4 regions of the Streptomyces sp. RK9 genome follow, and region 1 is predicted to be linked to each of the others. Evidence: riboswitches for the same ligand, from Rfam matches in the RefSeq annotation. Region 1 holds a riboswitch; each other region holds the start of a gene.
The links. Region 1 has a riboswitch for cobalamin ahead of AB6L24_RS08545 (ABC transporter substrate-binding protein). Riboswitches for the same ligand answer to the same signal wherever they lie in the genome.
Positions count from the first base shown of each region.

Region 2: another riboswitch for cobalamin. It lies ahead of AB6L24_RS10610 (cobalamin biosynthesis protein); the one in region 1 lies ahead of AB6L24_RS08545 (ABC transporter substrate-binding protein).
Region 3: another riboswitch for cobalamin. It lies ahead of AB6L24_RS31560 (ribonucleoside-diphosphate reductase subunit alpha); the one in region 1 lies ahead of AB6L24_RS08545 (ABC transporter substrate-binding protein).
Region 4: another riboswitch for cobalamin. It lies ahead of AB6L24_RS03410 (prenyltransferase/squalene oxidase repeat-containing protein); the one in region 1 lies ahead of AB6L24_RS08545 (ABC transporter substrate-binding protein).

Region 1 is NZ_CP173703.1:2,159,288-2,164,806, reverse strand. Features, by position in the region: gene AB6L24_RS08560 (MmcQ/YjbR family DNA-binding protein) at 1-169, opposite strand, end outside; gene AB6L24_RS08555 (ABC transporter ATP-binding protein) at 249-1,061, opposite strand; gene AB6L24_RS08550 (FecCD family ABC transporter permease) at 1,130-2,173, opposite strand; gene AB6L24_RS08545 (ABC transporter substrate-binding protein) at 2,170-3,213, opposite strand; cobalamin riboswitch at 3,271-3,458, opposite strand; gene AB6L24_RS08540 (VOC family protein) at 3,472-3,945, opposite strand; gene AB6L24_RS08535 (helix-turn-helix domain-containing protein) at 3,942-4,853, opposite strand; gene AB6L24_RS08530 (haloacid dehalogenase-like hydrolase) at 5,029-5,519, shown strand, end outside.
Region 2 is NZ_CP173703.1:2,625,389-2,630,907, reverse strand. Features, by position in the region: gene AB6L24_RS10625 (helix-turn-helix domain-containing protein) at 1-122, shown strand, start outside; gene AB6L24_RS10620 (hypothetical protein) at 166-756, shown strand; gene AB6L24_RS10615 (DUF397 domain-containing protein) at 1,014-1,280, opposite strand; cobalamin riboswitch at 1,423-1,564, shown strand; partial or broken gene AB6L24_RS10610 (cobalamin biosynthesis protein) at 1,687-2,622, shown strand; gene AB6L24_RS10605 (cobyric acid synthase) at 2,772-4,280, shown strand; gene cobN (cobaltochelatase subunit CobN) at 4,277-5,519, shown strand, end outside.
Region 3 is NZ_CP173704.1:2,540,475-2,545,993, forward strand. Features, by position in the region: gene AB6L24_RS31560 (ribonucleoside-diphosphate reductase subunit alpha) at 1-2,177, opposite strand, end outside; cobalamin riboswitch at 2,308-2,467, opposite strand; gene AB6L24_RS31565 (hypothetical protein) at 2,573-3,253, opposite strand; gene mctP (monocarboxylate uptake permease MctP) at 3,362-4,984, opposite strand; gene AB6L24_RS31575 (DUF3311 domain-containing protein) at 4,981-5,262, opposite strand; gene AB6L24_RS31580 (YbdD/YjiX family protein) at 5,397-5,519, opposite strand, start outside.
Region 4 is NZ_CP173703.1:803,496-809,014, reverse strand. Features, by position in the region: gene AB6L24_RS03420 (FABP family protein) at 1-73, shown strand, start outside; gene AB6L24_RS03415 (hypothetical protein) at 129-1,547, opposite strand; cobalamin riboswitch at 1,685-1,760, opposite strand; cobalamin riboswitch at 1,825-1,973, shown strand; gene AB6L24_RS03410 (prenyltransferase/squalene oxidase repeat-containing protein) at 2,208-4,907, shown strand; gene AB6L24_RS03405 (hypothetical protein) at 4,904-5,519, shown strand, end outside.

The DNA of each region.
Region 1 (5,519 bases):
TCCAGTCGGTCAGGTAGACGTGCGCGAAGGTCGCGGTGCGGATGCGCCAGCGGGTGCCGATCCAGGCCGGTTCCTCGTGCGCCTCGGGGAGGTTCAGGCACACGGCGCGCAGGTGGGTGAGGACGTCGAGGGGGACCTCGTCGTCGTCCGGGATCCTCTGGCTCGTCATGGGCCCTCCCCCTGGCTGCGGGTCTCCGGTGGGTTCGCGACGGGTTCTCCGGTGAGTTCGCCGCGGGTTTCCGGCGAGTCTAAGGACCCGGCTGCCGCGGTGGCGTGCGCAGGAAGCGGACCGACACGTGGTCCAGCGCGTCCGCCGGTGGCGTCACGCGCGCCCGCACCCCGTACACCTCCGCGATCAGCTCCTCCGTGACGACCTCGGCGGGCGTGCCGTGCGCGTACGCCCTGCCCTCCCTCAGGACCAGGATCTCGTCGCAGAACATGGCGGCCAGGTTGAGGTCGTGCAGGGCGATCACCGTCGTCACGGGGAGCGAGGCGATCAGGTTCAGGAGGTCCAACTGGTGCTGGATGTCCAGGTGGTTGGTCGGCTCGTCGAGGAGCAGTTCGCGCGGGGCCTGGGCCAGGGCGCGGGCGATGTGGGCGCGTTGGCGTTCGCCACCGGAGAGGGTGTGCCAGGACTGGTCGGCCCGGTCGGTGAGGGAGGTGCGGTCCAGGGCGTCCCGGACGGCCCGCTCGTCGGCGGGGGTGGTGCCCGACCACGGCCTGCGGTGCGGGATGCGGCCGAGGGCCACCACCTCCCGCACGGTCAGCTCCACCTGCGTGGTCGCGTGCTGGTCGACCACCGCGAGCCTGCGCGCCGTCTGTCTGCGGCCGAGCCGGGGCAGCGGCGTGCCGTCCAGCGTGACCACCCCCGCCGCGGGCGCGAGGACACCCGCGAGGAGGCGCAGCAGCGTGGACTTGCCGGAGCCGTTCGGGCCGATGAGGCCGAGGGTGGTGCCCGGCCGGGGGGCGAGGGTGATGCCGTCGACGATGAGGCGGCCTCCGGCCTCGTGCGCGACCCGGGCCGCCGCGAGTCCGGCGGGTGCCGGATTCTCGTACGTCATCGGCTTCTCGTACGCCGTCGACTTCTCGTGCGCCGTCGGATCCTCGCGCGTCACGGGCTTCTCGTACGTCATCGGCTCCTCCGCGTCCGGTACAGCACCGCCACGAACGCCGGTACGCCGATCAGTGACGTGACCACCCCCACCGGGACCTCCTGCGGGTCGAGGACCGTGCGGGCGAGGGTGTCCACCCAGATCAGGAACACCGCGCCCGCGAGCGCCGTCACCGGGAGCAGCCGCGGATGGCCCGCGCCCACCACCGCCCGGGCCGCGTGCGGCAGCGCCAGGCCCACGAACCCGATCGCCCCGGCGCTGCTGACCAGGGCCGCCGTCAGGAGCGCCGTGGTGCACAGGAGGAGCACGCGCACCCGGCCCACGTGGACGCCGAGGGTGGCCGCCGCGTCCTGGCCGAAGGCGAACGCGTCCAGCGTGCGGGCGTGCAGCAGGCACACGGTGAGCGCGACGACGAGCACCGCGCCGCACGTCCAGACGTCCGTCCAGGCCGCGCCGCTCAGCGAGCCGAGCAGCCAGAACAGCACGCCGCGGGTGGTCTCCGCGTCGGCGGCGGTGAGGACGACGAAGGAGGTGAGCGCGGAGAAGAGCTGCATCGCGGCGACCCCGGAGAGGACCACCCGGTCCGTGGTGTCGCCGAGGGTGTGGCTGAGCAGCAGGACGAGCGCGAACGACACGACGGCGCCGATGAACGCGCCCGCCGACACCGTGAGCGCTCCCCCGCCGACGCCGAGGACCACGACGGCGACGGCGCCCGTGGACGCCCCGGAGGAGACACCGAGCACGAACGGGTCGGCGAGCGGGTTGCGCAGGAGCGACTGGAGCACCGCCCCGCACACGGCGAGGCCCGCGCCGCACACCGCCGCGAGGACCGTGCGCGGCATCCGCAGGTTCCACACGATGCCGTCGCGGATCGGCGTCAGCTCCGCCTCGCCCCAGCCGAGGTGGGCCGCCACGGCCGACCACACGTCGGGCACGGAGATGTCGGCGGGGCCGATGGTGACGGCCACGGCGACGGAGAGGAACAGGACCGCGAGTCCGGCCAGGGCGAGGAGTCCGCCGCGCAGCGCGACGCGCAGCCGGCCGCCCGCGGCGCCCCTCACTTCGCCAGGCCGAACTCGCGCAGCGCCGCCGCGACTTGTTCGATGCCGTCGACGGTGCGGATGCTCGGGTTCAGGGCCTGGCCGCTGAGCAGGACGTAGCGCTTCTTCTTCACGGCCGTGAGGTTCTTCGTGGCCGGGTTGGACTCCAGGAACTTGATCTTCTGGCGGGCGGACTCGGCGGACTGGGACCTGCGGGTGAGGTCGCCGATGACGAGGACGTCGGGGTCGCGGTCGGCGATGGTCTCCCAGTTGATCTGGGGCCACTCCTCGCGGGTGTCGGCGAAGGCGTTCTGCACGCCGAGTTCGCGGGTGATGACGCCGGGGGCGCCGCAGCAGCCCGCGATGTAGGGGGCCTCGGAGTTGGCGAACCAGTACATGAGGGTGGTGTCGGAGGCGTCGACGGACCCGGCGGCCCTCGCGGCCCGGGACTTGAGGTCCGCGATCAGCTTCTCGCCGCGCTTCTGCACGTCGAAGACGCGGGCGAGGTCGCGGATCTCGCCGTACACGGTGTCCATGGTGAGGGTCTTGGTGCGGGTGCCGTCGTCGTCACCGGCGTTGTCCTTGCCGGCGCAGTCGGTCGGCGAGACGTAGACGGGGACGCCGAGTTCGGTGAACTTGGCGCGGTCGGCGACGCCGCCCTTGCCGACGGTGTAGAGGAACGAGGCGCTGACGAAGTCGGGTTCCTCGTCGAGGACCTTCTCCAGCGACGGGTAGCGGTCGGCGAGCCGCGGGACCTTGGCGTTCTCCTTCTCCAGGCCCTTCAGGACGGGGTCCGTCCAGGTGCCGGTGCCCACCATGCGGTCGGCCAGGCCGAGGGAGAGCAGGATCTCGGTGGAGCCCTGGTCGAGGGAGACGGCCCGCTTCGGCGGAGCCTGCACCTTGGTCTTCTCGCCGCACGTGGTGAGGGTGACGGGGTAGCCGGGGCGCGCCTTGTCCGACGTCTTCGTCGGTGCGCCGCCGCACGCGGTCAGCAGGAGGAGGCCCGCACCCAGCAGGGCGGTGAGGGGTGTGCGGCGAGCGCGCCGCGTGGTCGAAGGCACACGTCTTCCCGAGTCTCAGGGCTCATGCGCGGAGCCTGGTCTGCGAACTCCGCCGCCCGTGCGGACGGCGGTGCCAGCAGGTCTTCGGACTCGGGTTCGTCCGGGCGGGGCCGCCTTCCCGGGGGTCCGTGGACTCCCAGTGGCCGCTGGCCCCGCCCGTCCCCCTCACCGCTGCGCGTCAGTTCCGGATTCCCACCGGATTCCCCGACCCAGGTGCGGGTACGACTGGCGTCCGCAAGCTATCACTCCGGTACGACATCAGCCCTGGTCGGGGCGGGGCTCACCGCGGTAGGTGCCGAAGGACCACTTGTTGCCCTCGGGGTCGGCGATCGCGAACTCCCGGCTGCCGTACGGCTGGTCCTCGATCTCGCGGATCACCTTCACGCCCGCGGTGGTGAGGCGGAGGTAGAGGTCGTCGACGTGGTCGGTGACGACGTACGCGCCGAACGTGCCCGGCTGCAGGCACCACTCGGCGGACTTCGGGTCATGGCTGCCGAGCATGACGCCGCCGCCCTCGGGCCAGTCGAGCTGGGCGTGGGCGACGCGGCCGCCGTCCTCGTACACGGCGGTGCGCAGGAAGCCGACGGTGCCGACGAGGAAGTCGATGAGGGCGGGGGCGTCCTGGGCCTGGAAGGTGGCCCAGACGTCGGCCGGGCGACGGTTCGCGGTGGCTTGACCGGTCTGGCCGGTTTGCGTGCTCTGCGCGTTCTGCGGGTTCTCGTTGCTGTTCATGCGTCCCAGTCTTCGCCGCCCCCGTGCCCCCCGGCTTGGATATTCCGGCACTCCTCGGCCGTCCAGGCGCTGGGGCTCAGGCCCGTGTACTGCTGGAAGTCCCGGACGAGGTGGGAGTGGTCGTAGTACCCGCGGTCGGCGGCGATCCGGGCGAGGTCGGGGCGCGCGCCCGCGGCGACCACGCGGACGACGGCGGCCTTCGCGTGCTGGAAGCGGATGAGGCGGGCGGCCTGCTTCGGGGTGACGCCGGTCTCGGCGCGGAACAGCGCCGACAGGCGGCGTTCGCTGAGGGCGACGTGCGCGGACAGGCCGCGCAGGGTGCCCGCGCCGCGGTGCCGGGCGAGCCAGGCCCAGGCCTCGCCGACCTCGGGCCGCACCGTCCCGGCGTGCTCCGCGTCGGCCGCGCGGCGGGCCAAGTAGGCGTTGAGGAAGGCGAACCGGTCGCTCCAGGTGTCCTGCTCGCAGAGGCGTTCGCGGACGTCGGCGGCGACCCGGCCGAGGACGTCGGTGCCGTCGGTGACGAGCTGTCCGGCCAGCTCGGCGGCGGGCAGGCCGAGGAGCGCGCGGGCCGCGAGCGGGTGCACGGCGAGCTGGATGCCGGCTTCGTGCTCGGGCTGGACGACGTAGGCGGGGCTCTGGTGGAGGCCGCCGACGACGATGTCCGTGCGGACGGCGTCGGGTCCGGTCGCCTGGCTCGGGGTGCGGCCCGTGGTGACGGGGCCGTCGAGGGAGAAGATCAGCGTGAGGTACGGGGACGGCAGGCCGCGGTGCAGGGCGGGGCGCTGCCCCTGGCTGCGGTAGCCGACGGCGGACACGACCGCACCGCCGGGCGGGGGCGCGGCCCGGACGAACTCGCGGGAGGCGGTGTCGCCGTCCCTCACCTCGGTGTCCGTAGCCGTGGGGCCCATGAAGCCATTGTGCGCGGGCGCGGGCGGGCCTGTCGTCCGGTGCGGCTACCCGCGTCCGTCCGTCCCATGCCCGGCACGCACGGTGACCTCGATCATGGGAATCGGGCACCTGGTCCTCGTAGCATGGCGCGCCGCTCCGGACGGGTCGGCGCAGCGCTCTCAGGGAACGGGAACCATGGCAATTCGAGCAAGGGGCAGGCTGGCGGTCGTCGGAGCGGCGGGGGCGCTGGCGGCGGCGGTGTTCGCGGGCGGCGCGCTGTGGCCGAGCGCGGCGGACGCGAAGGCGGCGGACGGCGAGGCGCCCACCCCGGCCGCCCGTGCCGCCGCGGCCGACCTCAAGCACTGGCCGAAGCCGGTGGCGGCGAAGCTCGGCAAGGTCATCGCGAAGAACGAGGGCAAGGGCGCGTACGCCGTCTTCGACGCGGACAACACGACGTACCGCCACGACCTGGAGGAGTCGCTCCTTCCGTTCCTGGAGATGAAGGGCGTCCTCAGCCGCGCGTCGATGGCCCCGTCCCTGAAGGTCATCCCGTTCAAGGACACGGCCACGCACAAGGAGAGCCTGTACAGCTACTACAACCGGCTCTGCGAGGTCGACGACCAGGTCTGCTACCCGTGGGCGGCGCAGATCTTCTCCGGCTTCACGCTGAAGAAGCTCAAGGGGTA
Region 2 (5,519 bases), 470 kb from region 1:
GGGAGAACTACGAGCTGGTCGCCAACTTCCAGGACTGCTTCGAGCAGTTGCAGGAGATCGCGTACAGCGGAAGCCAGGCGATCGACCTGATCAGCGAGGTCAGGGAAGGCTTCGCAGGCTGATTCTCGGAGCCGTCCGCTCCGGGACGAGGGGAGGTCTCGCGCCATGTGGGTCGTCATGTTGGCACGGTGGCTGTGGCACCACCTGACGGCCGCGCAAGCCGCCGCCCCGGACGGCTCCCCCGGCTCCCCCGGCGCCCCTGGGGTCCCTGCCCCTGCGGGCGCCGACGGAGCGGGCGAGGCGGACCCGCCGCCGGGCCAGGACCTCACGGCACCCGCCGCCCCCACCCACGTCAACGACCTCATCCGGGAGGGTATGAAGGACCCCGACTTCGCCCGCGAGCTGGACCGGCTCCTCGACCACGAGCACCGGCGCAGCCTGCACTCCCAGGAACTGCAGACGCTCAGCTTCCTCGCCAAGACGGGCTGCGTCTCGCTGTGCCTGGCCGTCGTGGTCGTGACGATCGCACCCGTCGTGATCATCGGCCGGAGCGTCGTCGCGCACTACGACATCAGCCCCTGGCACTTCGCCGTCGTCCTCAGCGGCGTCTGCGGACTGCTCACCGCCGCCGTGGGCTGGGTCGTACGGATCCTCAGGCGCGGCCGCCGCCAGGACCCCGCCGCTCCGGCCGAGCCCCGCCCGCCGGCCGACGGGGCGTCCGCGGACGGACCCGCTCCACGGGCGGGCGCGGGATGAGCGACGCACGGCCCCACACGACACCGGCGGCGACCGCCACGGCGGCGGACGTCGCCAGCCACACGACGAGCCGTAACGGCACGCCCTCGACGAGGAGGGAGGCGAGCGCGCCCGTCAGGGCGGCCACGCAGCCGCAGAGTCCGCAGTACACCACCACGGCGAGCCGCCTGGTGGACGGCGGGACATGCCTGCTCAGTGGCAGCTGCCTGCTCTCAACCCCCATGGTCTCCAGCCTTCCGTGCGCACGCTGGGACAGGTCACTCCACCCCGACTCTCCCCGAGGCCACCGCCCTCACAAACGCACGCCACGCCGGTGGCGTCACGGCCAGGTGCGTCTCGCCGCGGCGGTTGGAGTCACGCACCCACACCCGATCGCCGGGACGGGCCACTTCCACACAATCGCCGCCCGCCGTGGCGGTGTAACTGCTCTTGAACCACTGCGCTGCCGGTAAGTACGCGTCGGCCACACCGCCCCCTTGCCCCGTGCGCTCACAAGAGTCGGCGTCGCCCGAGCGGGTCCGCATGCCGCGCCGCTCTCCTGCTGTCATGTTCAAGTTTACGAACGGGCGTTGCTCCCGCCTAGCCGTAAACCGGCCCCCGGAACCTTCCGTGTGGAGCTCCGCACACTCTCCCGTCGCAGGTCAACAGCGAGTTGACGGGCGTCGTGGGCCGTGGTGGACTGCCGGAGCCATTTACGGCGGCAGGAGAGGAAGCCGGTGCGAATCCGGCGCGGTCCCGCCACTGTCACCGGGCGATCCGACGCGATCCCCGGGAGCCAGGAACTCTCGCCGCCGATCTCGTCGAACCAGGGCGCGGAAACCCTGAGTGAGGACATATCGCCATGCGCGGCCGCCCGTTGCCGTCCCCTGCTCCGCCCGGGGCCCCGTCGCGGCCGAGAGCCCTCCGCCGCGTGTCGGCGGGCTGACCCCCATGTGTGCCGATCGCGACTTCGCGTACGGCGCCGCCGCCGGACTCCTCGGTGACCTGCTGCTCGGCGATCCTCGCCGCGGGCATCCGGTCGCCGCGTTCGGGCGTGCGGCGGGGGCCGTCGAGCGGGTGCTGTGGCGCGACCACCGCGGGTGGGGCGCGCTGCACACCCTGGTGTGCGCCGGGGGCGCCGTCGGCGCCGGTGCGCTCGCTTCTTTCGCCGTACGCCGCTCGCGTGCCGCTTCCGTCGGGCTGACCGCCGCCGCGGCCTGGGCCGTCGTCGGCGGGACCTCCCTCGCGCGGGAGGCGCGCGCCATCGGGGGCGCCCTCGCCGCGGGGGACGTGGACGTCGCCCGGGAGCGGCTGCCCCATCTGTGCGGGCGTGATCCCGCGGCGCTCGACGCCGACGGGATCGCCCGGGCCGTCGTCGAGTCCGTCGCCGAGAACACGTCCGACGCCGTCGTGGGGGCGTTGGTGTGGGGGGCCGTCGGGGGTGTGCCGGGGCTTTTGGGGTTCCGGGCCGTCAACACGCTCGACGCGATGGTCGGGCACCGGTCCCCGCGCCATCTGCGGTACGGGTGGGCTTCTGCTCGGCTCGATGATGTCGCCGGGTGGCCCGGGGCTCGGCTCACCGGCGTGCTCGCCGTGGTCGCCGGGGGGTCCCCTCGGGGGGCGGTGCGGGCTTGGCGGGCCGACGCCTCGAAGCATCCCAGCCCCAATGCCGGGGTCGTCGAGGCCTCCTTCGCGGGGGCGTTGGGGGTGCGGCTCGGGGGGACCTTGTCCTACGCGGGGCGGGTTGAGCATCGGCCTGTCCTCAACGGCGAGGGGCGGGCTGTCGCCGTGGGCGACATCGAGCGGGCCGTGAAGTTGTCCCGGAGGGTCGGGTGGCTCGCCCTGGGTGTTGCTGTGGCCGCTGACCTTGCACGGGGTGCACGCGCGACCAAGCGGCACCCGGCGCCGTGGGCTGTGCCCACCCGTCCCGCCCTGCGGGACGATCGCCCACAGCGGGAGACGGCAGGCAATCGGCTGCCGGAGCAGCACGGGCAGCCCGCGCCACATGCGCAGTCACAGCGACCTGGAGGTGGCGCGTGAGCGGTGGGCTGTTGGTTGCCGGGACCACCTCCGACGCCGGGAAGAGTGTGGTCACCGCCGGGATTTGTCGGTGGCTCTCCCGCAAGGGAGTCTCCGTCGCGCCGTTCAAGGCGCAGAACATGTCCCTGAACTCGTTCGTCACTCGGGAAGGGGCCGAGATCGGGCGGGCGCAGGCCATGCAGGCGCAGGCCGCTCGGGTGGAGCCCAGTGCGCTGATGAATCCCGTGCTGTTGAAGCCGGGGAGCGACCGGTCGAGTCAGGTCGTGCTCATGGGGAAGCCGGTGGGCGAGATGAGTGCCCGGGGCTATCACGGGGGCCGGCAGGAGGCGTTGCTCGACACCGTCGTGGGATGCCTGGAGGAGCTTCGGGGCACGTATGACGCCGTGATCTGCGAAGGGGCGGGGAGTCCCGCCGAGATCAACCTCCGGCGGACCGACATCGTGAACATGGGGATCGCGCGGGCCGCCCGCTTCCCGGTCGTCGTGGTCGGGGACATCGACCGCGGGGGTGTGTTCGCGTCGTTCTTCGGGACCGTGGCGCTGCTGAGCCCCGCCGATCAGGAACTCGTCGCGGGCTTCCTCGTCAACAAGTTCCGCGGGGACGTGTCGCTGCTCGAACCCGGCCTCGACATGCTGCGCGACCTCACCGGGCGGAGCACCTTCGGCGTGCTGCCGTTCCGGCACGGGCTCGGCATCGACGAGGAGGACGGTCTTCGGGTCTCGCTGCGCGGGGCGGTGCGGGAGTCCGTCGTGGCGGCGCCCGTCGGCGCGGACGTGCTGCGGATCGCCGTGTGCGCGGTGCCGCTGATGTCCAACTTCACCGACGTGGACGCGCTCGCGGCCGAACCCGGCGTCGTGGTGCGGTTCGTGGACCGGGCCGAGGAACTCGTCGACGCGGACCTCGTCGTCGTACCGGGAACGCGCGGAACCGTGCACGCCCTGGAGTGGTTGCGCGAGCGCGGGCTCGCGGACGCGCTGGCGCGCCGGGCCGCCGAGGGCCGGCCGGTCCTCGGGATCTGCGGCGGCTTCCAGGTGCTCGGGGAGCGGATCGAGGACGACGTCGAGTCGCGGGCCGGGACCGTGGACGGGCTCGGGCTGCTGCCCGTACGGGTCACGTTCCGGCGGGAGAAGACCCTGGCGCGGCCCGTCGGCGAGGCGCTCGGTGAGCACGTCGAGGGGTACGAGATCCATCACGGCGTCGCCGAGGTCCTGGGCGGGGACCCCTTCCTGGACGGGTGTCGGGTGGGGGCCGTGTGGGGCACCCACTGGCACGGGTCGCTGGAGAGCGACGCGTTCCGGCGCCGCTTCCTCACCGAGGTCGCGCGCGCCGCGGGCCGCCGCTTCGTGCCCGCGCCCGACACCGGCTTCGCCGCCCTGCGCGAGGAACAGCTCGACCTCCTCGGCGACCTCATCGAAGAACACGCGGACACCGACGCGCTGCTGCGCCTGATCGAGACCGGCGCTCCGTCCGGTCTCCCCTTCATCGCACCGGGGGCACCCTCATGACCGTCCTTCTCCTGTCCACCGCCGACACGGACCTGCTCGCCGCCCGCGCGTCCGACGCGCCCTACCGCATCGCCAACCCGACCCGCGTCGACGTGCGCGAGGAACTGCCCGCGCTCCTGGACGGCGCGGACATCGCCGTCGTACGCCTCCTCGGCGGCAAGCGCGCCTGGGAGGACGGGCTCGCCGCGCTGAAGGCGGCCGGGATCCCGACCGTGCTGCTCGGCGGCGAGTCCGTGCCCGACGCCGAGCTGATGGCCGAGTCGTCGGTGCCCGCCGGCGTCGTCGCCGAGGCGCTGCGCTATCTCGTCGAGGGCGGCCCCGCCAACTTCGTGGAGCTGGAGCGGTTCCTGTCGGACACCGTGCTCCTGACCGGCCACGGCTTCGCCGAGCCGCGGAAGATGCCCGAGTACGGGGTGCACGGGGAGCGCGCGCACGTGGAGGGGCGCCCGACCGTGGGCGTGCTCTTCTACCGCGCGCACCAGCTGTCGGGGAACACCGCCTTCGTGGACACCCTCTGCGACGCCATCGAGGACAAGGGCGCCAACGCCCTCGCCGTGTACTGCGGTTCGCTGCGCGGCGCCGACCCCGGCCTGTACGAGATCCTCGGGCGCGCCGACGTCCTCGTCGCCACCGTCCTCGCCGCGGGCGGCACCCACGCCTCCGACGCCAGCGCGGGCGGCGACGAGGAGGCCTGGGACATCGGCGCCCTCGCCGACCTCGACATCCCCGTCCTGCAGGGCCTGTGCCTCACCTCGTCGCGCGCCGCCTGGCAGGACTCCGACGCCGCCCTCTCCCCCATGGACGCCGCCATGCAGGTGGCGATCCCCGAGTTCGACGGCCGCGTCATCACCGTGCCGTTCAGCTTCAAGGAGCAGGGCCCCGACGACGTCCCCGTGTACGTCGCCGACCCCGAGCGGGCCGCCCGCGTCGCCGGAATCGCCGTCCGCCACGGCGCGCTGCGGCACAAGCCCAACGCAGACAAGCGCCTCGGCCTGGTCTTCACCGCGTACCCGACCAAGCACAGCCGCGTCGGCAACGCCGTCGGCCTCGACACCCCCGCCTCCGCCGTGCGCGTCCTCGACGCCCTGCGGGACGCGGGCTACGCCGTCGAGGGCCACCCCGACAACGGCGACGAGCTGATCCACACCCTCATCAACGCCGGTGGCCACGACGTCGAATGGCTCACCGAGGAGCAGCTCGCCGCCGCCCCCGCGCGGGTGCCGCTCGCCGACTACCGGG
Region 3 (5,519 bases), on a different replicon from region 1:
ATGAGGCCGCGCTGCGGGATCTCCCAGGCCGTGCGGTACAGGTCGCGGACGTCCTGGGGGACCCAGGTGAAGCCCTGCACCGAGCCGTTGGACTCGCGCAGCGCCTCGCGGGTCTGCGCGTCCCACACGCCGAGCCGCTTCAGCTCCTGCACCAGGTAGGAGTTGACCTGGAGGAACTCGCCGGACAGGGTCTCGCGCTTGAAGAGGTTGGAGACCTGCGGCTCGATGCACTCGTACACGCCCGCGATGGACGCGATGGTGGCGGTCGGCGCGATGGCGAGGAGCAGCGAGTTGCGCATGCCCGTCCTGCCGATACGTTCCCGCAGGGCCGCCCAGCGGTCGGGCCAGGTCAGCTCGACGTCGTAGTGGTCGGGGTGCAGGACGCCGCGCGCGGTGCGGGTCTTCTCCCAGGCGGGGAAGGGGCCGATGGGGGTCCCCCCTGCACCGGAGCCTGTCGAAGGTGCTTGGGGGCGCTCGGCGAGGTCGGCGGACGCCTCGTACGAAGCGAGCATGATGCGCTCGGCGATGCGGGTGGAAAGGGCGCGCGCCTCGGGCGAGTCGAACGGCAGCTTCAGCTGGAAGAAGACGTCCTGGAGGCCCATCGCGCCGAGGCCCACGGGCCGCCACTTGGCGTTGGAGCGCCCGGCCTGCTCGGTCGGGTAGAAGTTGATGTCCACGACGCGGTCGAGGAAGGTGACGGCCGTGCGCACGGTGGCGTCGAGCCGCTCCCAGTCGATGTCGCCGCTCGCCGTGTCGACGAACGCGCCCAGGTTCACCGAACCCAGGTTGCACACGGCCGTCTCGCCGTCGTCCGTGACCTCCAGGATCTCCGTGCAGAGGTTGGAGGAGTGGACGGTGTGGCCGGGCTCGGCGGTCTGGTTGGCCGTGCGGTTGGCGGTGTCCTTGAAGGTCATCCAGCCGTTGCCGGTCTGCGCGAGGGTGCGCATCATCCGGCCGTACAGCTCACGGGCGGGGATGGTCTTCTGCGCGAGACCGGCCGCCTCCGCCTTCTTGTACGCGGCGTCGAACTGCTCGCCCCACAGGTCGACGAGCTCGGGCACGTCGGCCGGGGAGAACAGCGACCACGGCTGGTCGGCGGCGACGCGGCGCATGAACTCGTCGGGGATCCAGTGCGCCAGGTTCAGGTTGTGGGTGCGCCGGGCGTCCTCGCCGGTGTTGTCCCGCAGCTCCAGGAACTCCTCGATGTCGGAGTGCCAGGTCTCCAGATAGACCGCGGCGGCGCCCTTGCGGCGGCCGCCCTGGTTCACGGCGGCGACGGAGGCGTCGAGCGTCTTCAGGAACGGCACGATGCCGTTGGAGTGCCCGTTGGTGCCGCGGATCAGGGAGCCGCGCGAGCGGATACGGGAGTACGAGAGCCCGATGCCGCCGGCGTGCTTGGAGAGCCGCGCGACCTGGTGGTAGCGGTCGTAGATCGAGTCCAGCTCGTCGAGCGGCGAGTCCAGGAGGTAGCAGGACGACATCTGCGGGTGCCGGGTGCCGGAGTTGAAGAGCGTCGGCGAGGACGGCAGGTAGTCCAGACGGCTCATCAGGCGGTAGAGCGCGGCGACCTCGTCCAGGGCCCGCTCGGAGGCGTCCTCGGCGAGACCGGCGGCCACGCGCAGCATGAAGTGCTGCGGGGTCTCGACGACCTTGCGGGTGATCGGGTGCCGGAGCAAGTAGCGGCTGTGCAGGGTGCGCAGGCCGAAGTAGCCGAAGCGGCGGTCGGCGCCGTCGGCGAGCGCGGCGTCCACGAGGCCGTCGAGGTGCTCCGCGTGCAGCGTGGCGAACTCGGCGGTGCGGTCCGCGATCAGGCCCTCGCGGTGGCCGACGGCGACGGACTTGGAGAACGACGTGACGCCCTGCGAGGCGGCTTCCTCGCGGATGCCGATGGTCAGGAGCCGGGCCGCGAGCTGCGAGTACGCGGGGTCCTCGGAGATGAGGCCGGCGGCCGCCTCGATCGCGAGCTCCCGCAGCTCCACCTCGTCGGCCTTCGCCGAACGGCCGCGCAGCGCGGCGGCGGCGACCCGGCCGGGGTCGGCGTCGGGGAGGTCGGCGGTGAGGTCGGTCAGGACGCGCAGCAGGGCGGTCCCCGGTCCGTCGGTGGTCTGCGCGGCCTGCTGGGCCTCGGCCTGCTCGGCGGCCTGCGCTGACGCGGGTTCGGCGGGCGCGATGGTCACGTGGTGCTCTCCCTCGCTCGGCTCTGGGCCTTCGAGGGGGCAGGACGGCACGGACGCGCCCGCGCAGGGGCGACTCCGCGTCCACCAACCCATTCCGCGAGGCCCGGACGTCTCTGGCACCGGGACCGGACGGTCCAGGTGCGCTGTCGGCAGGTCGTCGGACTCACCGGCGCATGTTGCGGGCGCGAGCGCACAAATGCGTACCAGTACACCGTTGCGGGACAGTTCCGGACTTGCACCGGATTCCCCTGCGGCGACAGCGAGGACGAGCATACATCTTGTGCTGGCTTTCGGTGCCACCCCTAGATGTTGTGTCGGAGGGTAGTGGCGCTGTCGCGCGACGGGGCGCCCTGAACCTCAACTCGGGGGCGGGGCGTGGCATTCCGAGGGGGCGTTCAGCCACCCGCGCCCGGCGGGTCCTGGGGCGCGCCGTCGCCGTCGCGGGGGATGTCGCCGCGCTCCACCGGCGTCGCGGGGGAGGTCTTCTTCGGCAGTACGGCGTCCAGCTCGGCCGCGTCCGCGCGGTGCGCCTCCTCGGCGGCGGCGCGCAGCGTGTCGCGGTCCACGAGGGCGGGGTCGGCGGAGAGCTGGATGCGCAGGCCGTGCTCGGAGCGGGCGTACGCGTGCCAGGAGCCGGACGCGTCGGTGCTGTCGGGCGCGCCGGGGCCCGGCGTGCGGTACCAGCCCTTGCCGTCCTTCTCGCAGCGCTTCGCGGGCGGGTGGAGGCCTCGGCAGGACGTGTCGTCGACGGTGCCCCGCTCCACGCCGACCTTGATCTGCGCGCCGCCCTTCCTCGCCACGTACACCGCCTGGAAGCCGTCGTCCCCGAGGACGCCCACGGACTGCTCCGCCAGCGTGAACCCGTCGGCCTCGGTCACGTACACGTGCGCCGTCCGGGTCTGGGCGGCGCGGGCGCGGTCCTCCAGGTCGGCCCGGGAGGGCGTCGATCCGGCGCCGGAGCCCGCGTCCTCGGAGGCCCTGTTCTCGGACCCGGCGGTCTCGGTGCCGCACCCGGTGAGGGCGAGGGGCGCGAGCAGCAGCAGGGCGGCGGGGAGCAGGAGGTGAGTGCGCGGCATGGGCCCATTCTTTCGTACGCCGGTTCGGGGCCGGAGGCGGCACGGCGAAGGCCGCCGCGCCCCGGGCGGGGACGCGGCGGCCTCCAGGCGGGGCCGGGGCCCCGGGCGTCAGTGCCCGGCACCCACCTTCGGCAGTTCGACCGCCACGCCCTTGTCGCCGGCGTCCGCGGTGTAGTCCTCCGGGGACGTCTCGTCGACGCCGTCGGGGGCGCCCGCGGCCCGCAGGACGAAGGTGAGGACGACGGTCACGACGACGTTCAGGACGAACGCGGTCAGGCCGATGTAGCCGATCTCACCGATGCCCGGGATCTCCTTGGACGAGCCGCCGAAGTGCTTCTGCGTCGGCGAGGCGACCCCGTACGCGGCGACCGTCCCGTAGATCATGCCGACCGCCCATCCCGCGAGCAGCGCCCACCGGTGGAACCAGCGCGTGAACAGGCCGCCGACCAGGGCGGGCATGGTCTGCAGGATCCAGATGCCGCCGAGGAGCTGGAAGTTGATGGCGACCGTCTTGTCCATGGTGAGGACGAAGGCGAGCGCGCCCACCTTCACCAGGAGCGAGACCAGCTTGGAGACCTTCGTCTCCTGGGCGGGTGTCGCGTCGGGCCTGATGAAGTCCTTGTAGATGTTGCGGGTGAAGAGATTCGCGGCCGCGATGGACATGATGGCGGCCGGGACGAGCGCGCCGATGCCGATGGCCGCGAAGGCGACGCCCGTGAACCAGTCCGGGAACATGTCCTCGAACAGCTGCGGGATCGCCAACTGCCCGTTCTCGACCTTCACTCCGGCCGCGATCGCCATGAACCCGAGCAGCGCGAGCAGGCCGAGCATCAGCGAGTACAGCGGCAGGATGGTGGTGTTGCGCCGGATCACGTCGCGGCTGCGCGAGGACAGCGTCGCCGTGATCGAGTGCGGGTACATGAAGAGGGCGAGCGCGGAGCCGAGGGCCAGGGTCGCGTAGGTCCAGGTGCCCGCGTCGCCCGGGACCAGGGAGCCGACGGGTTTGCCGGTGGCCTCGTTCGTCGCGGAGAACTTCTCATTGGCCGCGCTGAAGATGTCGTCGAAGCCGCCGAGCTTGATCGGGATGTAGATGATGGCCACCACGATCACGATGTAGATCAGGGTGTCCTTCACGAACGCGATCAGCGCGGGCGCCCGCAGCCCGGACGAGTAGGTGTACGCGGCGAGCACGCCGAAGGCGATGAGCAGCGGCAGGTCCTTGATGAACCAGTTCGTGTCCTCGCCGCCGCCGACGCCCATCACGTCCAGGACGGCCTGGATGCCGACCAGTTGGAGCGCGATGTAGGGCATCGTCGCGAGGATGCCGGTGACCGCCACGGCGAGCGAAAGACCCTTGGAGCCGAAGCGGCCCCGGACGAAGTCCGACGTCGTCACGTACCCGTGCTTGTGCGAGACGGACCACAGGCGCGGCAGGAAGGTGAAGATCAGCGGATAGACGAGGATCGTGTACGGCACGGCGAAGAAGCCGGCCGCGCCCGCCGCGTAGATCGCCGCCGGGACGGCGACGAAGGTGTACGCGGTGTAGAGGTCGCCGCCGAGCAGGAACCAGGTCACCCAGGTCCCGAACGACCGGCCGCCCAGGCCCCATTCGTCGAGGCTGTTCTCGTTCTCGGCCCGGCGCCAGCGGGACGCCAGGAAGCCCATGACGGTGACCGCGAGGAAGAAGAAGATGAAGACGGCGAGCGCGACGCCGTTCACGCCGTCGTTCACCGGGACGCACCTTCCTCGATGGCCTTGCGGGCGCGCTGGTCACGCTGCCACAGCTGGTAGGCGATCATCGTGAGCGCGGTCGAGATCAGCACCCACAGCATCTGGTACCAGTAGAAGAACGGGATCCCGATGAAGGTCGGGTCGGCCTTCGCGTACGAACTCACCCAGAGCATCGCCACGAAGGGCGCCACGAGGCAGAGGGCGATGACCACGCGGACCGGCGTGACCACCGGCTGTCTCACTTCAGGCGCAACTGGCACTTCAGGCGCATCTGACATACCGCGGCTCCGTTCCCTCACTTATCCCGTTCTTAACGTGCGGGAAATCTAAGTCAGAGATCTCGCGGTACGGAACCCCTGTCCGTATAACGGACGGGTACCGGAAGTGCCGTCGTGCCTGCTCAACGACGGACTCAGCAGCAGCGGAAGCCCGCGCGGGGGTCCGACTCCTGCCGGTCCGTCCGCATCCGCTCGAACGCGCGGCGGCTCGGCGCGACGGCGTCCGGATGATCTTTGCGGAGGTGCGCCACGTACCG
Region 4 (5,519 bases), 1.4 Mb from region 1:
CCTCGCGGCCGTCGGACAGCCGTTGCAGCACCATCTGCGGGCGCTGCTGCGACGCGAGAAGCGCGAGCGATAGGACGCGCGCGCCGGGCAGGCAGGACCGGCCTGCCCGGCGCGGCGGTCCGCCGTCGTCAGCTGCCGTAGCGGAGGGAGATCGTGTCGCCGAGCTTGATCTCCTTGTCGCGCGCGGCGACCGCGGCCGCCGCGCCGTCGACGCTCGCCTTCCAGATCGAACTGCCGCTGTTGGCCTTGCCGTTGAGGGCCGTGATGGTGCCGGTGCCGCTGCCCGGGGTGACGGACGTGACGCAGCCCGCCGGGGTGGCCGACGAGGACGCCGCGTCCAGGACCGCGCCGAGCGTGGTGGTCTTCGCGGTCGGCGTGAAGGCGACGGAGCAGACCTTGAGCGACGTGCCGTCGTCGACGGTCAGGGCCAGGCTGGTCGCGGTGCCCGGCGTGAAGTCGGAGGTGGCGGCCCAGCGGGACGCGCCCGCCGTCGTCGGGGTCGGCGGGGCCGCCATGAAGCCGCCCCCGGCCACGGCTCGCAGGCCGTCGATGGAGGCGTACGCGGACGGCGTGGTGTCGGTCGGCAGGTACTTGAAGCCGCCGGCCGGCTTGAACTGCTGGGCGATGAGGAAGTCCACCGGGGTCTTGCCCGCGGGTGTGAGGAAGTCGCCGGTCTGCGGGTTGATGCCGCACGCGTTCAGGCCGGAGACGGCCCAGCCGTTGGAGTCGGTGTTGGCGCCGAACAGGGCGGCGAAGGCACCGGAGTTGTTGATGAGCTTCGACTTCAGGAAGGCCCGGGCCCTGGTGATGGCGGGGTCGGTCGCGGGCACCCCGGACACGCACAGGGAGGCCATCGCGGCGCCGGTCATGTCGATGTCGCCGGGCGTGGCGAGCGCGTCGGGGTCGCCCTCGGCCTTGCCGAAGTTCCAGCCGCCGTCGTTGTGCTGGTTGGCGCGCACCGTGGCGACGGACCTGTCGAGCAGCGCCTGCGGCACCCGCTTGGCGCCGGACTGGGTCTTGGCGCCGCCGAGCGAGATGAGGGCGAAGACCGTGCCGTTGAAGTTGGACGGCGAACCCCAGTAGCCCGGCGCGGAGTTCTGCCAGTGCCCGTAGGTGTCCGCGATCAGGTTGCGGCTCGCCGAGACGCGGGCCGGGTCGATGCCCGCCGAGTAGGCGTTGATGATGCCGCGTTCGTAGTCGGTGACGACCGGCGACGTGCCCGGCCAGCCCGCCGCCGCGAGGTGCGCGCGGTACACGGTGCGGGCGTTCTTGGAGGTGTCGCCGCCGGGGCTGACGTCGGCGGCCGCCGTGCCCGCCGAGGCGAACGCGGAGAACGCCCACTCGTTGGAGAGGCCCGCGCCGGCGTACGAACCGTCGGCGCCCTGCAGGGATCTGAGATAGCTCACGCCGTTCGTCCTGGACGTGGCTATCTGGCCGGGGGTGGCCGTGGCGGCCGCGGGGAGCGCGGTGAGGACGAGGGCGCCCACCGCGCCGAGTGCGGTGGGTACGGCGAGGAGGGTGCGACGGGCGGCACGGGACGAGGTCATGTCGGGGAGCTCCCGGGGTGAGGGGGCGGCGGCCTCACGTCCCCCCGCGGCCGGTCCCCTGTGCGTGGACCCGAGCCGGACGACACGCGGCCGTCGCCCGAGCGCGTGGGGTCGACGTCCATTGACGCTGGCCGTTCGGGCATTCGGGCTCGGCCCGGCTCCCTGCCGGTCCACACCGCTGCGCGTCAGCTCTGGGTTCGCACCAGATTCCCCCGATCGGCAGCACAGGACGGTACTCGAACCTCACAGAACCCGCACACCCTTGCCACCGCATTCGCAACTGTGCTCTAATTCGGCCGATTCCAAGCTCAGTCATCAGGGGAAGCCGGTCGAAGTCCGGCGCTGACCCGCAACCGTAGGTTCGCCGAGCACCTCAAGTGCCCGGCGGGCGAGCCGGATTACCTGGACTGAGGGCTAGCGATTGACGCCGTCGCGGACTACGGCGTGGTTCGGACGGTTTCTCCACGCGGGCCCCGGCCCCGGGCCTGCCACCACGCGGATTCCGCCGCGGCCGATGCCCAGGGGGCAGTGGTGGGGCAGGGAACCGGACGGGTCCGGAGCATACGCACGAGAGGCGTCGCGCTGTTGTGCGCGGCCGCGACAGCGCTGGGCGGCGGCGTCCTGCTGCTCGGCCCGGCCACTCCCGCCGCGGCCGATCCGATGAGCTCCTGCACCCGCACCAAGGGCGCGGTCGTCGCGGTGGACTTCGCCGACTGGGGCGGCGGCGTGGTGCGCGGCTGCGACGCGACGCCGACGACCGGCTACGACCTGCTGCACGAGGCCGGATTCAGCACCGAGGGCACCGAGCACGACGGGCCCGCGTTCATCTGCCGCCTCGGCCACAAGAGGTTCAACTCCGGTAAGCAGTACCCGACTCCGGGCCAGGAGAAGTGCAGGCTCACTCCGCCCGCCACCGCGTACTGGTCGTACTGGATCGCCCCGCCCGGCCAGGACTACTGGACCTACAGCCCGCTCGGCGCCATGAGCCAGAAGTCGAAGAACGGCTCCGTCGAGGCCTGGGTGTTCGGCGCCACCGACCCCGACGGCACCAGCGGCGGCCCCACGTTCACCCCCGCCCAGGTGCGCGCGGGCGGCCAGACCGACCCCGCTGACAACCCGCCCGACGTCAAGCCCGGCAAGGTCGACCTGAAGGCCGCGGACGCCTGGCTGCGGGGCCGGCTCACCGAGGGCGACCACGTCCGCGACGAGGGCGCCGAGAACGCCAACCTCTACCAGACGGCGAACACCGCCCTCGCCCTCGCGGCCACCAAGGGCCGCAGCACCACGCTCGACCGGATGAAGTCCTACCTCGCGGCGCGCACCGAGGAGTTCGCCTACCCGCAGGGCACGGACAAGGCCCCGAGCCCGCTGGGCGCGGCCCTGCTCGCGCTGCTCGCCGAGAGCACCGAGGGCGACCCGCACTCCTTCGGCGGCCACAACCTGGCCCGTGACCTCGGCAGAAGCGTGTGCACCGCGGGCGGCACCGCCGACTGCGTCGCCAAGGGCGACTTCCCCGGTGTCGGCGACGTGGAGACCCAGGCCCTCGCCGTGCTCGCGCTGCACCGCGCGGGCCGGAAGATCCCCGCCGACGCCGTCGCGCGCGTGGCCGCCCACCAGTGCAAGGACGGCGGCTTCAGCCCGACGCTGATGCGGGACGGCGACACCTGCTCCTACAGCGACCCCGCCACCACCCCGTACGCGACCATCGCCCTCCAGCAGGCGGGCGGCCACGCCGACGCCGTCGCGAAGGCCCGCAAGAACCTGCGCGGCGCCCAACTGCCCACCGGCGCCGTCGCCGCCTACCCGGGCGTGACCACCGGGGACGTCACCGCCACCGGCAGGTCCGCCCAGGCGATGCGGCTCCTCGGCGACACGGTCCGCGCGGACGCCGCCGTGTCCTGGCTGTCGCGGCAGCAGACGAAGTCCGGCGGCTTCGGCTCCGACGAGGGCGCCACCGACCCGGCGATCTTCCCGACCTGGGCCGCCGCGCTCGCGGGCGCGCGCACCAGCCTGGCGTCGCTCACCACCAAGCGCCCCGACCAGACCAAGCCGCCCGTCGACCCGACGAAGCCGCCCGTCGACCCCACCGACCCCTCCGACCCGGACCCGGTGAAGCCGCCGACCTCCGGTGTGCGGCCGCCGTGGCGCGCCGGTGAGGGCCCCGACCTGAAGAAGGGCACCGCCTACCTCACGGCGGGCTCCCGGCTGAAGAAGGGCCACTACTACGAGAACGTCGCGGGGACCGGCTTCGCCGACTACGGCCTGACCATCGACGGCGCCTACGCCCTCGCGGCCACGGGCACGAACAACAACAAGCTGCGCGGCATCGTCGACTTCCTCGACGGGGAGGGCAAGGACGCCAGCTCCGGGCGGCGCACCGTCAACGACTGGACGGGCGTGGGCACCTCGCACGCGGCCGGCGGCTCCATCGGCAAGGTCGCCGTGCTCGCCCAGGCCGTCGGCAGGAACCCGCGCGACTTCGCCGGGCACGACCTGATCGCGGCACTCGGCAAGGCCGTCTGCAAGAAGAAGAGCCAGGGCGCCGACCGCAGCTGCGCGGCCAAGGGCGCCTACCGGTACGCCCCTTCGGTGTTCTCGCAGTCCCTCGCCGTCATCGCCCAGCTGCGCGCGGGCGAGAAGCGCGCGGCCGCGGCCCCCGTCACGTACCTGCGGAGCCTGCAGAAGTCGTCCGGCGCCTGGCCGAGCCTCATCCCGCCGACCGGTGACTCCGAGGTGGACTCCACCGCCATGGCCGCGATGGCTCTGGACCTGGCCGGTGACACCCGCTCCGAGAAGGCCGTCACCAAGGGCCTGAAGTGGATCGCGTCCCAGCAGCTCCGCAGCGGTGGGTTCCCCGGCGCGTCCGGCGACTCCGTCAACTCCGCGGCCCTCGCGGTCCAGGGCCTCTCCCTGGACGCCCCGAAGTACACGACCCAGATCAAGAAGGCCCGCAAGTTCCTGGCCAAGCAGCAGAACGGGGACGGCGGCTTCAACGTGGCGGCCGGCGGGCAGCGCGGCTCCGACGTCCGCGCCTCGACGCAGGCGCTCGGCGGCGCGATCGGCACCTCGTTCGGCACGCTCGTACGCGACCTGGACGGGACCCGGCCGCAGCCGCCGGGCGCGTCGTCGGACGAACCCTCGGGGGCTCCCGGCGACGGCGGCACCGACGTCGACATCGTCACCCCCGGAGGCGGCCCAGGAGACGGCTCCGCCGCGGGGGACACCCCGACCGGACCGCTCGCCTCGACCGGCGCGCAGGTGACGGGCCTCGCCCTCGCCGCCGTCGTCCTGTGCCTCGCGGGCTGGCGCACCCTCGTCGTCGCCCGCCGCCGCGGCGGCCTCGCGGGAGGCAGCCGGTGATCCGCCGCTTCCTGCGCTCCGCCCTGAGCGCGGCGGGCGCCCTCGCCCTGGCCGCGGGCGTGCTCGCCGCCGGTACGGGCCAGGCCGCCGCCGCGCCCCGGCCCATCGGGCAGTGCACCACCCGGTCGGGTGCGGTGCTCGCCGTCGACTTCAGCGACTGGGGCGGGCCGATCCTGCGCTCCTGCGGCACCACGCCCACCACCGGCTACGAACTGCTCAACCAGGGCGGCTGGCGCACCACCGGCACCGGCCACGACGGCCCCGCGTTCATCTGCCGGATCGGCTACAGCGGTTACAAGGGCGGCAAGCAGTTCCCGACGCCCGCGCAGGACGACTGCGTCCTCACGCCGCCCGCCACCGCCTACTGGTCGTACTGGCACGCCGACCCCGGCGCGAACACCTGGGAGTACAGCCAGCTCGGCGCCATGCTCTACAAGCCCAAGCCGGGCAGCGTCGACCTGTGGATCTTCGGCGGCACCAACATCGAGGGCACCAAGGGCCGTCCGACGGTCAGCCCGAATCAGCTGCGTGCCCGCAACACCCGCCCCGTCGGCGGCAAGGCCCCCGCCCCGCACCAGACGAAGACCGCGAAGCCCCTGCCGCCCGGCGTCG